DNA from 3 places in the Streptomyces sp. NPDC052721 genome. Region 3 is predicted to be linked to each of the others. Evidence: riboswitches for the same ligand, from Rfam matches in the RefSeq annotation. Region 3 holds a riboswitch; each other region holds the start of a gene.
What was found. A riboswitch is a leader RNA that binds a small molecule or an ion and turns the genes downstream of it on or off. The one in region 3 is predicted to bind thiamine pyrophosphate.
Positions count from the first base shown of each region.

Region 1: it holds a riboswitch for thiamine pyrophosphate, as region 3 does, so the genes downstream of both, thiO (glycine oxidase ThiO) here and AB0L21_RS37445 (thiamine ABC transporter substrate-binding protein) in region 3, are expected to answer to the same signal.
Region 2: it holds a riboswitch for thiamine pyrophosphate, as region 3 does, so the genes downstream of both, thiC (phosphomethylpyrimidine synthase ThiC) here and AB0L21_RS37445 (thiamine ABC transporter substrate-binding protein) in region 3, are expected to answer to the same signal.

Region 1 is NZ_JBFATL010000001.1:44,639-48,850, forward strand. It holds gene pknB (Stk1 family PASTA domain-containing Ser/Thr kinase) at 1-16, opposite strand, end outside; gene AB0L21_RS00220 (thiazole synthase) at 134-928, opposite strand; gene thiS (sulfur carrier protein ThiS) at 932-1,144, opposite strand; gene thiO (glycine oxidase ThiO) at 1,141-2,337, opposite strand; TPP riboswitch at 2,335-2,446, opposite strand; gene AB0L21_RS00235 (hypothetical protein) at 2,500-2,850, shown strand; gene AB0L21_RS00240 (FAD-dependent oxidoreductase) at 2,883-4,115, shown strand; gene AB0L21_RS00245 (Rv2175c family DNA-binding protein) at 4,181-4,212, shown strand, end outside.
Region 2 is NZ_JBFATL010000006.1:169,446-173,657, forward strand. It holds gene AB0L21_RS08880 (IclR family transcriptional regulator C-terminal domain-containing protein) at 1-257, shown strand, start outside; gene AB0L21_RS08885 (SsgA family sporulation/cell division regulator) at 357-794, shown strand; gene AB0L21_RS08890 (YibE/F family protein) at 949-2,367, opposite strand; TPP riboswitch at 2,439-2,616, shown strand; gene thiC (phosphomethylpyrimidine synthase ThiC) at 2,609-4,212, shown strand, end outside.
Region 3 is NZ_JBFATL010000066.1:21,551-25,762, reverse strand. It holds gene AB0L21_RS37455 (hypothetical protein) at 21-647, shown strand; gene rlmN (23S rRNA (adenine(2503)-C(2))-methyltransferase RlmN) at 818-1,924, shown strand; TPP riboswitch at 1,948-2,055, shown strand; gene AB0L21_RS37445 (thiamine ABC transporter substrate-binding protein) at 2,137-3,210, shown strand; gene AB0L21_RS37440 (iron ABC transporter permease) at 3,255-4,212, shown strand, end outside.

The DNA.
Region 1 (4,212 bases), on a different contig from region 3:
GAAGGGTCGTATCCACGAGAGGGGAGTCTACGAGGGGGCACCGACAGTTCCCGCGCCGAGACCGCTTTCCACCAGCACTGCAGCCGACCTGTGACGCACCCACGACGTCCCGGCCCGGAACCACGGCACCGGTTCAGAACGCGGGACGCTCGGGGTCCAGCACGGCCAGGCCCTCCGCAGGAGACGACGCCTCGGCGAGATACCTACGGGGAATCCGCCCGGCCAGCCGGGCCAGCCGGCCCCCCTCCACCGCGAGCTTCATGGCGGAAGCCATCAGTTCCGGCTCCTGGGCCCGGGTCACCGCGGAGGCGAGCATCACCCCCGCACACCCCAGCTCCATCGCCAGCGCCACGTCCGACGCCGTACCGGCCCCGGCGTCGAGAATCACCGGCACACGCGCGTGCTCCACGATCAGCTGGAAGTTGTGGGGGTTGCGGATCCCCAGCCCGGACCCGATCGGCGACCCCAGCGGCATGACCGCGGCGCACCCCACGTCCTGAAGCTTGCGCGCGAGCACCGGATCGTCGTTCGTGTACGGCAGCACCGTGAACCCGTCGTCGACCAGCGTCTCCGCCGCCTCCAGCAGCTCCACCGGATCCGGCAGCAGCGTCCGCTCGTCGGCGATGACCTCCAGCTTCACCAGGTCCGTGCCCAGCGCCTCCCGGGCCAGCCGGGCGGTCAGCACGGCCTCGCCGGCGGTGAAACAGCCGGCCGTGTTCGGCAGCACCCGGATGCCGAGCTTCTCCAGCACCGACAGCACCGAGCCGTGCACGGAGGGGTCCACCCGGCGCATCGCGACCGTGGTGAGTTCCGTACCGGAGGCGACCAGCGCCCGCTCCAGCACGTCCAGGCTCGGCGCCCCGCCCGTGCCCATGATCAGCCGGGAGGAGAAGGTCAGGTCACCGAGGACCAGGGGATCGTCGGCCATGGCTCAGCCTCCCTGCACGGCGGTGAGGACTTCGACCCGGTCGCCGTCGGCGAGGGCGGTCGTCGCCCACTGCGCGCGCGGGACGACGGTCTCGTTGACGGCGGCGGCCACCCCGCGCGGGGCGGCGGTGAGGGTCCGCACGAGGGTGTCGAGGGCGGTGCCCGGGGCGATCTCCCGGCGCTCCCCGTTGACGGAAATCATGACCGGGCCGTTCATGCGGGCTGCTCCAGCTCTTCCATCGTCTCCATGGGCGCGGTGTCTTCCCCGGGCGCGGTGCCGAAGCGCCGCGGCGTGAACGGACGGGCCTCCTCGGGAAGCTCACCGGTGACCAGGGCGTGCGCCAGCACGTCCCCGGTGACCGGCGTGAGCAGCACGCCGTTGCGGTAGTGCCCGGTGGCCAGCAGCAGCCCGGCCAGCCCGGACGGGCCGAGCAGCGGCGCGTTGTCCGGGGAGCCGGGGCGCAGCCCGGCCCGGGTCTCGGTGAGCGGCAGCTCGGTGATGCCGGGCACCAGCTCGTGCGCGTCGCGCAGCAGTTCGTACACGCCCCCGGCGGTGACCGTCGTGTCCCAGCCCAGCTCCTCGCTGGTGGCGCCGACGACCAGTTCGCCGTTCTCCCGGGGCACCAGATAGACCTGGCTGCCCCGCACCACGGCCCGCACGGTCCGGCTGAGGAACGGCGCGTACCGGCGCGGCACGGTCAGCCGCAGCACCTGCCCCTTCACCGGCCGCACCGCGGGCAGCAGCTCGTCCGGCACCCCCGCGAGACGCCCGCTCAGGCTGCCGGCCGCGAGCACCACCTGGTCCGCGCGCAGAGCGGCGCCGTCCGCCGTGGTGACCCCGGTGGCCCGGTCCCGTACCACGTCCAGCCGCTGCGCCCACGCCCGGTGGAACACCACACCGGCCCGCTCGCACGCGGCCACCAGGGCCGCCGCCAGCCGGCGCGGGTCGATCTGGTGGTCGCCGTCGACCCGCAGCCCGCCCCGCACCCCCGGCGCCAGCATCGGCTCCAGGCGCCGGCACTCCCGCCCCGACAGCCACTCCGAGGCGAGGCCCGAACGCTGCTGGAGCGCGTGCAGTTCGCGCAGGTGGGCACGGTCGTCGGCGTCCAGGGCGACGGCGAGGGTGCCGCAGCGGCGGTAGCCGAGGTCACGGCCGGTCAGTTCGGTCAGCTCGGCCGCGAAGGCGGGGTAGCGGCGGGCCGATTCCAGGTTCAGGGCGAGCAGGGTCTCCTCGCCGTAGTGCAGTTCGGTGACCGCGGCCAGCATCCCGGCCGCGACCCGCGCGGCCCCGCCGCCGGGTTCGGGGTCCACGACGGCCGTGGCGAGCCCGCGCTGCGCCGCGCGCCAGGCCGTGACCAGGCCGATGACTCCGCCCCCGATGACGAGGACGTCGGACGTACGTGACGACATGGGCGTCCAGCCCCTCCCTTCGCCGGCATGACCCGGATCAGGTTCGTACGGTCGGAGGCCGCCAGCCTCCCTCTCAGCCCGGTGCGTCCGGGCTCCCGCGAGTGCTTGTACGGTGGCAACCCTAGCCCGCCGCCCTCCTCACCCGTAAGGGAGCCCCGTTCCATGGCCCGGTCGCTCGACGGACTGATCCTCGCCCCCGTGGCGGACCAAGCCCCAGGTCAGGTGGGTACCCGCACGCGGTTCGCGTACCACGAGAAGGACGGCGAGATCTGGGCCGAGTACGCGGGCGGTGACGTCGTGCGCGGCCATCTGGTCGGCACCCGCGAGGGCGACCGGCTGGACTTCCGGTACGTGCAGCTCAAGACCGACGGGACGACCTCCTCGGGGCACTGCGTGTCCACGGTCGTCGAGCTGCCGGACGGGCGGGTGCGCCTGGACGAGACCTGGGAGTGGGAGTCCCAGGCCGGCTCCGGTACGAGCGTGGTGGAGCAGGTCACCGAGCACGCCCCCTGACTGACGGATCGTCAATTGTCTATGGTGATCGGGTGAGCGAGCAGACAGCGCAAGAGGGCACGGCACCGGGGCGGCGCGTGGTCGTCGTCGGCGCGGGCATGGCCGGGGTGCAGACCGCGGTCGCCCTGCGGGAGCAGGGTTTCCGGGGCGAAGTGACCATCATCGGCGCCGAGCCGCACCAGCCGTACGACCGGCCGCCGCTGTCGAAGGCGGTGCTGCTCGGCAAGGCCGAGGACTCCGCCTTCGAGGTGGACTTCGAGTCCCTCGGGGTCGGGCTGCGGCTCGGCTGCGAGGTGTACGGCGTGCGCCCCGCCGAGCACGAGCTGGACACCGAGACGGGCCCGGTGCCGTACGACGTCCTGGTCCTCGCCACCGGCGCCGAACCGGTCCGGCTGCCCGGCGCCGAGGGCGTGCCCGGCGTGCATCTGCTGCGCACCCTGGACGACGCCGAACGGCTGCGCCCCGTGCTCGCCCGGCAGCACGACATCGTGGTCGTGGGCGCCGGCTGGATCGGCGCCGAGTTCGCCACCGCCGCCCGCGAGGCCGGCTGCGCGGTGACCGTCGTGGAGGCCGCCGGCCAGCCGCTCGCCGGCGCCCTGCCCGCCGAGGTCGCCGCGCCCATGGCCGCCTGGTACGCCGAGGCCGGCGCGGAGCTGCGCACCCACGCGCGCGTGGAGCGCGTCGAGCCCGGCGAGGTGGTGCTGGCCGACGGCACCCGGCTGCCCGCGGGCGCCGTCGTCGTCGGCATCGGTGCCCGCCCCGCCACCGGCTGGCTGGCCGGCTCCGGCATCGAGCTGGGCGTACACGGCGAGGTCCGCACCGACGACCGTCTGCGCACCTCCGTGCCGGACGTGTACGCGGTCGGCGACTGCGCCTCCTTCCCGTCGGCCCGGTACGGCGAACGGCTCCTCGTCCACCACTGGGACAACGCCCTGCAGGGTCCGCGCACGGTCGCCGCGAACATCCTCGGCGAGACCCCGGCGGTCTACGACCCGGTGCCGTACTTCTGGTCCGAGCAGTTCGGCCGCTTCGTCCAGTACGCCGGCCACCACGCCGCGGCCGACCGCCTGGTCTGGCGCGGCGACCCGGCAGGCCCCTCCTGGACGGTCTGCTGGCTCCGCGAGAACCGCCTGGTGGCCCTCCTGGCCGTCGGCCGCCCCCGCGACCTGGCCCAGGGCCGCCGCCTGATCGAGGCGGGCCGGCGGATGGATCCCGGGGCGCTGACCGACCCGGCGCGGCCACTGAAGAACGCCACGGCCGAGTAGCACACCCTCCCCGCCTGGACCTGCCTGACTTCCGACTGTCAGTGGGGGATGGCAGGCTAGGAAGCGTGACCGAGATTGACGCAAAGATCGATGCTCT
Region 2 (4,212 bases), on a different contig from region 3:
CGTACACCGTGCGGGACAACGACGCGCTGCTGCTGCGGCTGGCCCGGATGCGGCGCATGGAACCGGTGGTGGAGCGCCAGGAGTACGCGGTCGGCACCGTCTGCGCGGCGGTCCCGATCACGGTCGGCACCACCGCGGCCACCATGGCCGTCTCCCTGCCCGTCCACCAGGCCGACCGGCTGATGCCCGTGGCGCAGCGGCTGCAGGCGGAGATCGGGCGGCATCTGGGGTCCCTCGCGCTGTCTATCAGTATCTGAAAACTTACTGCTTGTGATCTCTCGTGTACTTTCAGCAAGATTTGACCACGGTCAGAGGGATCAATCCCGGCCAGTCGATGTCATATGACGGGATAGGCAATGCGCGAGTCCGTACAGGCAGAAGTCATGATGAGCTTTCTCGTGTCGGAGGAGCTCTCCTTCCGCATCCCGGTGGAGTTGCGCTACGAGACCTGTGATCCGTATGCCGTACGCCTCACCTTTCATCTTCCCGGCGATGCCCCGGTGACCTGGGCTTTCGGGCGGGAGCTGCTGGTCGACGGGGTCGGCCGTCCGTGCGGGGAGGGGGATGTGCACATCGCCCCCGTCGATTCCGAGGTGCTGGGTGAGGTGCTGATCCGGCTTCAGGTCGGTGGCGACCAGGCCCTGTTCCGCTCGTCGGCGCCACCGCTCGTGGCCTTCCTCGACCGTACGGACAAGCTCGTGCCGCTCGGCCAGGAGGGTGCGCTCGCCGATTTCGACGCTCATCTCGACGAGGCCCTGGACCGCATCCTGGCCGAGGAACAGAGCGCCGGCTGAAGCGTTACGGCAAGGGTGGCGGGGTGATCCGCCGTGGCCGCGCCGGACGGTGCAGGAACGCTTCTGCGGCGGGGGCCCGTTCCGGCGGGCCCTCCTCTCCGCGATGCCCACCTCACCGCGGGGCTGACCGCTTCCGGCGGTCAGCCCTCGTGCGTCACCGCTTCCGGCGTCGGCCCCGGCCGCCGCGTGCCGGTGCGAGCTGTGCCCCGGCGGGCGCCGGGGCATCGGGTCCGGGCCGGTCGGCCGACACGACGAGCGCGGCCAGCGCGGTGGTGACCGGGACCGAGGCGACCAGACCGATCGAGCCCACCAGCGTGCGCACGATCTCCTCGGCCACCAGCTCGCTGTTGGCCACGGTGCCTACGCTGCTCTGAGCGATGGAGAACAGCAGCAGCAACGGGAGTGCGGCACCGGCGTAGGCGAGCACGAGGGTGTTGACCACGGACGCGATATGGTCCCGGCCGATGCGGATGCCCGCCCGGTACAGCCCGCGCCAGCCCATCGACGGGTTGGCCTCGTGCAGCTCCCAGACGGCCGAGGTCTGTGTCACCGTCACGTCGTCCAGGACGCCGAGCGAACCGATGATGACGCCGGCCAGCAGCAGGCCACTCATGTCGATCGACGGATACAGGCCGTGGATCAGGCCGGTGTTGTCGTCCGTGTTGCCGGTCAGCGCGGCCCAGCCGATGAACAGTGAGCCGAGCACGCCGATCAGCGAGAGCGAGATCAGCGTGCCGAGCACGGCCACCGACGTACGCGCCGACAGACCATGGCACATGTACAGGGCGATCAGCATGATGGCACTCGACCCCACCACGGCCACCAGCAGCGGGTTCGCCCCCTCCAGGATCGCCGGCAGGATGAACAGCGTCAGCACGAGGAAACTCACGGCCAGTGCGACCAGCGCCATGACACCGCGCAGCCGGCCCACCACCACGACGGCCACCGCGAAGATCCCCGCGAGCAGGGCCATGGGGAACTTCCGGTTCACATCGGTGACCGAGTACTGCAGGTCCTTGGGGGCCGAGGGCTCGTAGGCGACCACGACCTTCTCGCCCTGGTGCAGTTGCCGCGACTGATCCGGCTGCACGATCTCCGTGAAGGTACGGCCCTCGTCCTTGCCCGTGTCGACCCGGATGGTGGCCTTCTTGCAGGTTCCGTTGGCCTCCGCCTCCGCGGACGTGCCCTCGGCGGTGGAGATGTCGCCGGTCGGTGTGCTGCCGGACGCGTTCACCGACTTGCAGCTGACCTCGACGACCCGGGTGACCGTGGCCTGCTGGGTCTGCCGGTCGAAGCCGACGCCGGTGCGCTTGTGGGAGGGGGCTTGCCCGGGCCAGAGCACCACGAGGCCGACCAGGACCGCCGCGGTGAAGGGGACCAGGATCGCCGCGATGACCTTGCGCAGGTGCTGGGAGACGGGCGCGGCGGGGCCGTGGCTGTGGCCGTGCGAGTGGCCACTGCCTTGTGAGTGACCGTGGCCGCGTGGACCGTGGCCGTGTCCGTCGCCCTGTTCCGGGCCGTCTCGGCGGGGCGGCTCGGGCGGCTGGTAGGGGTACTGCTCCATCCTGGTCACCGCCCGATCATCGCAAGAACGGCGGGGGCCCACTGTTCACCGCGCCACACATGACGCTAGCGTGGAGGCACCTTTGCACACGCGGGAGCTCGGAGCACCGGGCTGAGAGGGCGCTGACCTCCGTACACGCGATGTTTCACGTGGAACAAGAGGTGTTCCACAGGAAATGTCGGCAGACGGAAACCGCTGCGTCGACCGCCGAACCTGTTACCGGGTAATGCCGGCGTAGGGAGTAGGTCTCATGGCCAACAAGGACGCACGCACGCCTGCCTCCGTCCAGGACGAGAAGTCCCAGGAGGCCGGGAAGTCCATCGGCTGGCACAAGGCGTACGTCGAGGGCTCGCGCCCCGACCTGCGTGTGCCGGTCCGTCAGGTGCACCTCACGAACGGGCAGTCGGTCACGCTGTACGACACGTCAGGCCCGTACACCGATCCACTCGTCGACACGGACGTCCGCCGTGGCCTGCCGCCGCTGCGGGAGAACTGGATCATCGCCCGCGGCGACACCGAGGAGTACGCGGGCCGTCCGGTCCGTCCCGAGGACGACGGGATCAAGCACACCTCGCCGCGCGGCGGGCTGCGGAACCTGGACGCGGTCTTCCCCGGACGCCCGCGTCAGCCGCGGCGGGGTCGCAGCGGCCAGGCGGTGACCCAGCTCGCGTACGCCCGCCGTGGCGAGATCACGCCGGAGATGGAGTTCGTGGCCCTCCGGGAGAACGTCTCGCCCGAGGTGGTCCGCGAGGAGATCGCGGCGGGCCGGGCCGTGCTGCCGGCCAACGTCAACCACCCGGAGATCGAGCCGATGATCATCGGCAAGCGGTTCCTGGTGAAGGTGAACGCCAACATCGGCAACTCCGCGGTGACGTCCTCCATCGAGGAGGAGGTCGAGAAGATGACCTGGGCGACCCGCTGGGGCGCCGACACGGTCATGGACCTGTCCACCGGCCGCAACATCCACACCACGCGCGAGTGGGTGCTGCGCAACTCCCCCGTCCCCATCGGCACCGTGCCGCTCTACCAGGCCCTGGAGAAGGTCGACGGCAAGGCCGAGGAACTGACCTGGGAGATCTACAAGGACACCGTCATCGAGCAGGCCGAGCAGGGCGTGGACTACATGACGGTCCACGCAGGCGTCCGGCTGCCGTATGTCCCGCTCACCGCCAACCGCAAGACCGGCATCGTCTCGCGCGGCGGTTCGATCATGGCCGCGTGGTGCCTGGCGCACCACAAGGAATCGTTCCTGTACGAGAACTTCGAGGAGCTGTGCGAGATCCTCGCCGCCTATGACGTCACGTACTCGCTGGGCGACGGCCTGCGGCCGGGTTCGATCGCGGACGCCAACGACGAGGCGCAGTTCGCGGAGTTGAGGACGCTCGGGGAACTCAACCGGATCGCCAAGCGTTTCCACGTACAGACCATGATCGAGGGTCCGGGACACGTCCCGATGCACAAGATCAAGGAGAACATCGACCTTCAGCAGGAGATCTGCGATGAAGCCCCGTTCTATACGCTCGGCCCGCTGACCACGGACGTCGCGCCGGCGTACGACCACATCACCTCCGGCATCGGCGCCGCGATGATCGCCTGGTGGGGCACGGCGATGCTCTGCTACGTCACGCCCAAGGAGCACCTGGGCCTGCCCAACCGGGACGACGTCAAGACCGGCGTCATCACCTACAAGATCGCCGCACACGCGGCGGACCTCGCCAAGGGGCATCCCGGCGCGCAGGAGTGGGACGACGCACTGTCCGACGCCCGCTTCGAGTTCCGGTGGGAGGACCAGTTCAACCTCGCGCTGGACCCGGACACGGCACGGGAGTTCCACGACGAGACCCTGCCGGCCGA
Region 3 (4,212 bases):
CTGGGGGAGGGGAGCACTGCATGTCGGTGTTGGGTGGCTATCCGGTGGGGCCGTCGGCCTGGGCCGTCGAGCGGTTTGGGCGGCATGCCGGCGCGCTTGCCGCTGCGGTCCCGGTGCAACTGGCCAAGGCGCACGGGAAGGCTCATGCCGCGCACCTCGCTGCGGGGCTGAAGAAGCGGAGTCCATACGGCGTCGCCCTTGCGGGGGTGGTGCGCGAGAACCTGGCGCAGACGGCGCGCGAGCTGGGGGAAGCCGTGCGAGACGTGCGCGGGTACGAGTACGCGGTGATCAACAATCACGCACTCTTCCCGTTCCGGTACGCGGACAGGCCGAGGCCCCTGGACCGAGCCCGATTGCCCGCCAATGCGTCGCCCACTCGGCACCGGCTGTTCCGGGCGCACGGGCCGCAGCCCCCGGCAGGCCTGTTCGACGTCGATGAGGACTTGGCGACCGAGGAGTACCTGGGGCTTCACGAAGCGTTCGAGGAACTGGGAGCTTCCACCAGGTTGGTCTGTGTGTTCTTCACGGCCGACGCGGAAAACGGCATCCATGCCATCCACTGGGGGGACGCCCACCTCGAACCCGACCGCACCTTCACATGGCCCTACAGGGAACAGCTCCCGGTCGCTCCCGTGCAGTTGGAGTGACGGGCGGTGGCACCGCTGCCTGCACACGGCCGGTCGGACGCTGACTGAGTCCTGGGCCGTCCCTGGGCCGTCCGAGGCCGACCAACGCTGACAGCCGGCACCCGCGGGTGACCACCCCCACCCCGCTCTGGCCTGGGGCCCCGGAGATGATCTGCGACACTGGAACCACCATGCCCAAGCCCGGAGAACTCACTTTCGTCGCGCCGCGCGGAGCCAAGAAGCCGCCGCGGCATCTCGCCGACCTCACGCCCGCCGAGCGCAAGGACGCGGTGGCCGGGATCGGTGAGAAGCCGTTCCGTGCCAAGCAGCTCTCGCAGCACTACTTCGCGCGGTACGCGCACGATCCGGAGCAGTGGACCGACATTCCCGCCGGTTCCCGCGCCAAGCTCCAGGAAGCGCTGTTCCCGGAGCTGATGACCGTCGTCCGGCATCTGTCCACCGACCAGGGGACCACGCGCAAGACGCTGTGGCGGCTGTTCGACGGGACGCTGGTCGAGTCCGTGCTCATGCGGTACCCGGACCGGGTCACCATGTGCATCAGCTCGCAGGCCGGGTGCGGTATGAACTGCCCGTTCTGCGCGACCGGGCAGGCGGGGCTGGACCGGAACCTGTCCACCGCGGAGATCGTCCACCAGATCGTGGACGGGATGCGGGCGCTGCGGGACGGGGAGGTGCCCGGTGGGCCCGCGCGGCTGTCCAACATCGTCTTCATGGGGATGGGCGAGCCCCTCGCCAACTACAAGCGGGTCGTCGGCGCCATCCGGGCGCTCACCGACCCGGCCCCGGACGGGCTCGGTCTCTCGCAGCGCGGGATCACCGTCTCCACCGTCGGGCTCGTGCCGGCCATCCACCGGTTCGCCGACGAGGGCTTCAAGTGCCGGCTCGCGATCTCCCTGCACGCCCCCGACGACGAGCTGCGCGACACCCTGGTCCCCGTGAACACGCGGTGGAAGGTGCGCGAGGTGCTGGACGCCGGCTTCGAGTACACCGAGAAGTCCGGGCGCCGGCTGTCCATCGAGTACGCGCTCATCCGCGACATCAACGACCAGGCGTGGCGGGGGGACAGGCTCGGGCGGCTGCTGAAGGGCAGGCCCGTGCACGTCAACCTCATCCCCCTGAACCCGACGCCGGGGTCGAAGTGGACCGCGTCGCGGCCGGAGGACGAGAAGGCGTTCGTGGAGGCCATCGCCGCGCACGGCGTGCCCGTCACCGTCCGGGACACCCGTGGACAGGAGATCGACGGGGCCTGCGGTCAGCTCGCGGCCACCGAGCGGTAATCTGACCCCGTCCACATATCTTCATATTCCGACAGGGGAGCGCCACAGCGCTGAGAGTGCGGCAACCGGGCCGCAGACCCTCTGAACCTCGCCCAGGTCATTCTGGGTAGGAAGTTCGGTCATCACTCAAGCTGTTGCGCCCTGCCCGGGCCTCCCCAGCGGAGCCCGGGCAGGGCCGCGTCTCTTCCTGGCCAACTCCAGGAGGACATCCAGTGCACAACAAGACCCTCGTGGCCGTCGCGGTCGGGCTCGGCCTGATCACACTGTCGGCGTGCGGCTCGACGGACACGAAGAGCGGCACGGACTCCAAGACGGTCACCCTGGTCAGCCACAACTCGTGGGCCGTCTCGAAGAAGGTCCTCAAGGACTTCGAGAAGCAGTCCGGGTACAAGGTCAGGGTCCTCGAGGACGGCGACGCCGGGCAGGCCGTCAACAAGGCGATCCTGACCAAGGACAACCCGCAGGGCGACGTCTTCTTCGGCGTCGACAACACCCTGCTCTCCCGCGCCCTCGACAACGGCCTCTTCCAGCCGTACACCGCCAAGGGCCTGGACAAGGTCGGCGCCGCCTACCAGCTCGACAAGGACAAGCACCGGGTCACGCCGATCGACTACGGCGACATCTGCGTCAACTACGACAAGGCGTACTTCAGCGAGCACAGGCTGACCCCGCCGCAGTCCTTCGCCGACCTGGCCAAGCCGCAGTACAAGAACCTCCTGGTCACGGAGAACGCCGCCACGTCCTCGCCCGGTCTCGGCTTCCTGCTCGGCAGCGCCGCGCAGTTCGGCGACGGGGGATGGCAGGACTACTGGAAGAAGCTCAAGGCCAACGGCGTGAAGGTCGTCGACGGCTGGGACCAGGCCTACTACGAGGAGTTCTCGGGCTCGTCGCAGGGGAAGAAGGCGGGCGGCGACCGGCCGCTCGTGGTGTCGTACGCCTCCTCGCCGCCCGCCGAGGTGATCTACGCCAAGAAGCGGCCCGCCACCGCCCCGACCGGCGTCGCGACCGGCACCTGCTTCCGGCAGACCGAGTTCGCCGGGCTGCTGAGCAACGCGAAGAACCCCAAGGGCGCCAAGGCCTTCATCGACTTCCTGGTCTCCAAGGAGTTCCAGGAGGACATGCCGCTGAACATGTTCGTCTACCCGGTGCTGCAGGGCGCCGAGGTCCCCGCCGAGTTCACCGAGTACGGGCCGGCCGCCAAGGACCCCGAGACCATGGCCCCCGGCAAGATCGCCGCCAACCGTGATCAGTGGGTCAAGTCGTGGACCTCGCTCGTACTGAAGTAGCGACCCGCAAGCGCCGTAGGGGGAACGCGGCGCGGCTCGGCCTCATGGCCCTGCCCGTCGCGTTCTTCGCGCTGTTCTTCGCCTGGCCCGTCACCGCGATCGTCGCGCGCGGGCTGAAGACGGACGGCGCCTGGCACCTCGGGCGGATCGCGGACGTCGTCACCCAGCCGGACATCCGGCACGTGCTGTGGTTCACCACCTGGCAGGCGCTCGCCTCCACCGCGCTCACCCTGCTGCTCGCCCTGCCCGCAGGCTACGTCTTCGCCCGCCTCGACTTCCCGGGCAAGCAGCTGCTGCGCGCAGTCGTCACCGTCCCGTTCGTGCTGCCGACCGTCGTCGCGGGCAGCGCCTTCCTGGCGCTGGCCGGCCGGGGCGGGCTGCTGGACGAGCTGTGGGGGGTACGGCTGGACACCACGGTGTGGGCGATCCTGCTGGCCCACGTCTTCTTCAACTTCGCGGTCGTCGTCCGGACGGTCGGCGGGCTGTGGGCGCAGCTCGACCCCCGGCAGGAGCAGGCCGCGCGGATGCTGGGCGCCTCCCCGCTGACGGCCTGGCGGAAGGTCACCCTCCCCGCGCTCGCGCCCGCCGTGGCCGCAGCCGCCCTGATGGTGTTCCTGTTCACCTTCACCTCCTTCGGTGTGGTGCAGATCCTCGGCGGCCCCGCCTTCTCCACCCTCGAAGTGGAGATCTACCGGCAGACCTCAGAGGTCTTCGACCTGTCCACGGCCGCCGTCCTCACCCTGGTCCAGTTCGCGGCCGTCGGCGCGGTCCTCGCCGTGCACGCCTGGACGGTACGGCGCCGGGAGAGCGCCCTCAGGCTCGTGGACCCGGACACGACCGTCCGGCGCCCGCGCGGCGCCGGCCAGTGGGCGCTGCTCGCCGGTGTCCTCGTCACCATCGCCCTGCTGCTGGTCCTGCCGCTCGCCGTCCTCGTCCGCCGTTCCCTGGACGCGCCCGGCCTCGGCTACTACCGGGCGCTGACCCACGCGGACGGCGGTACGT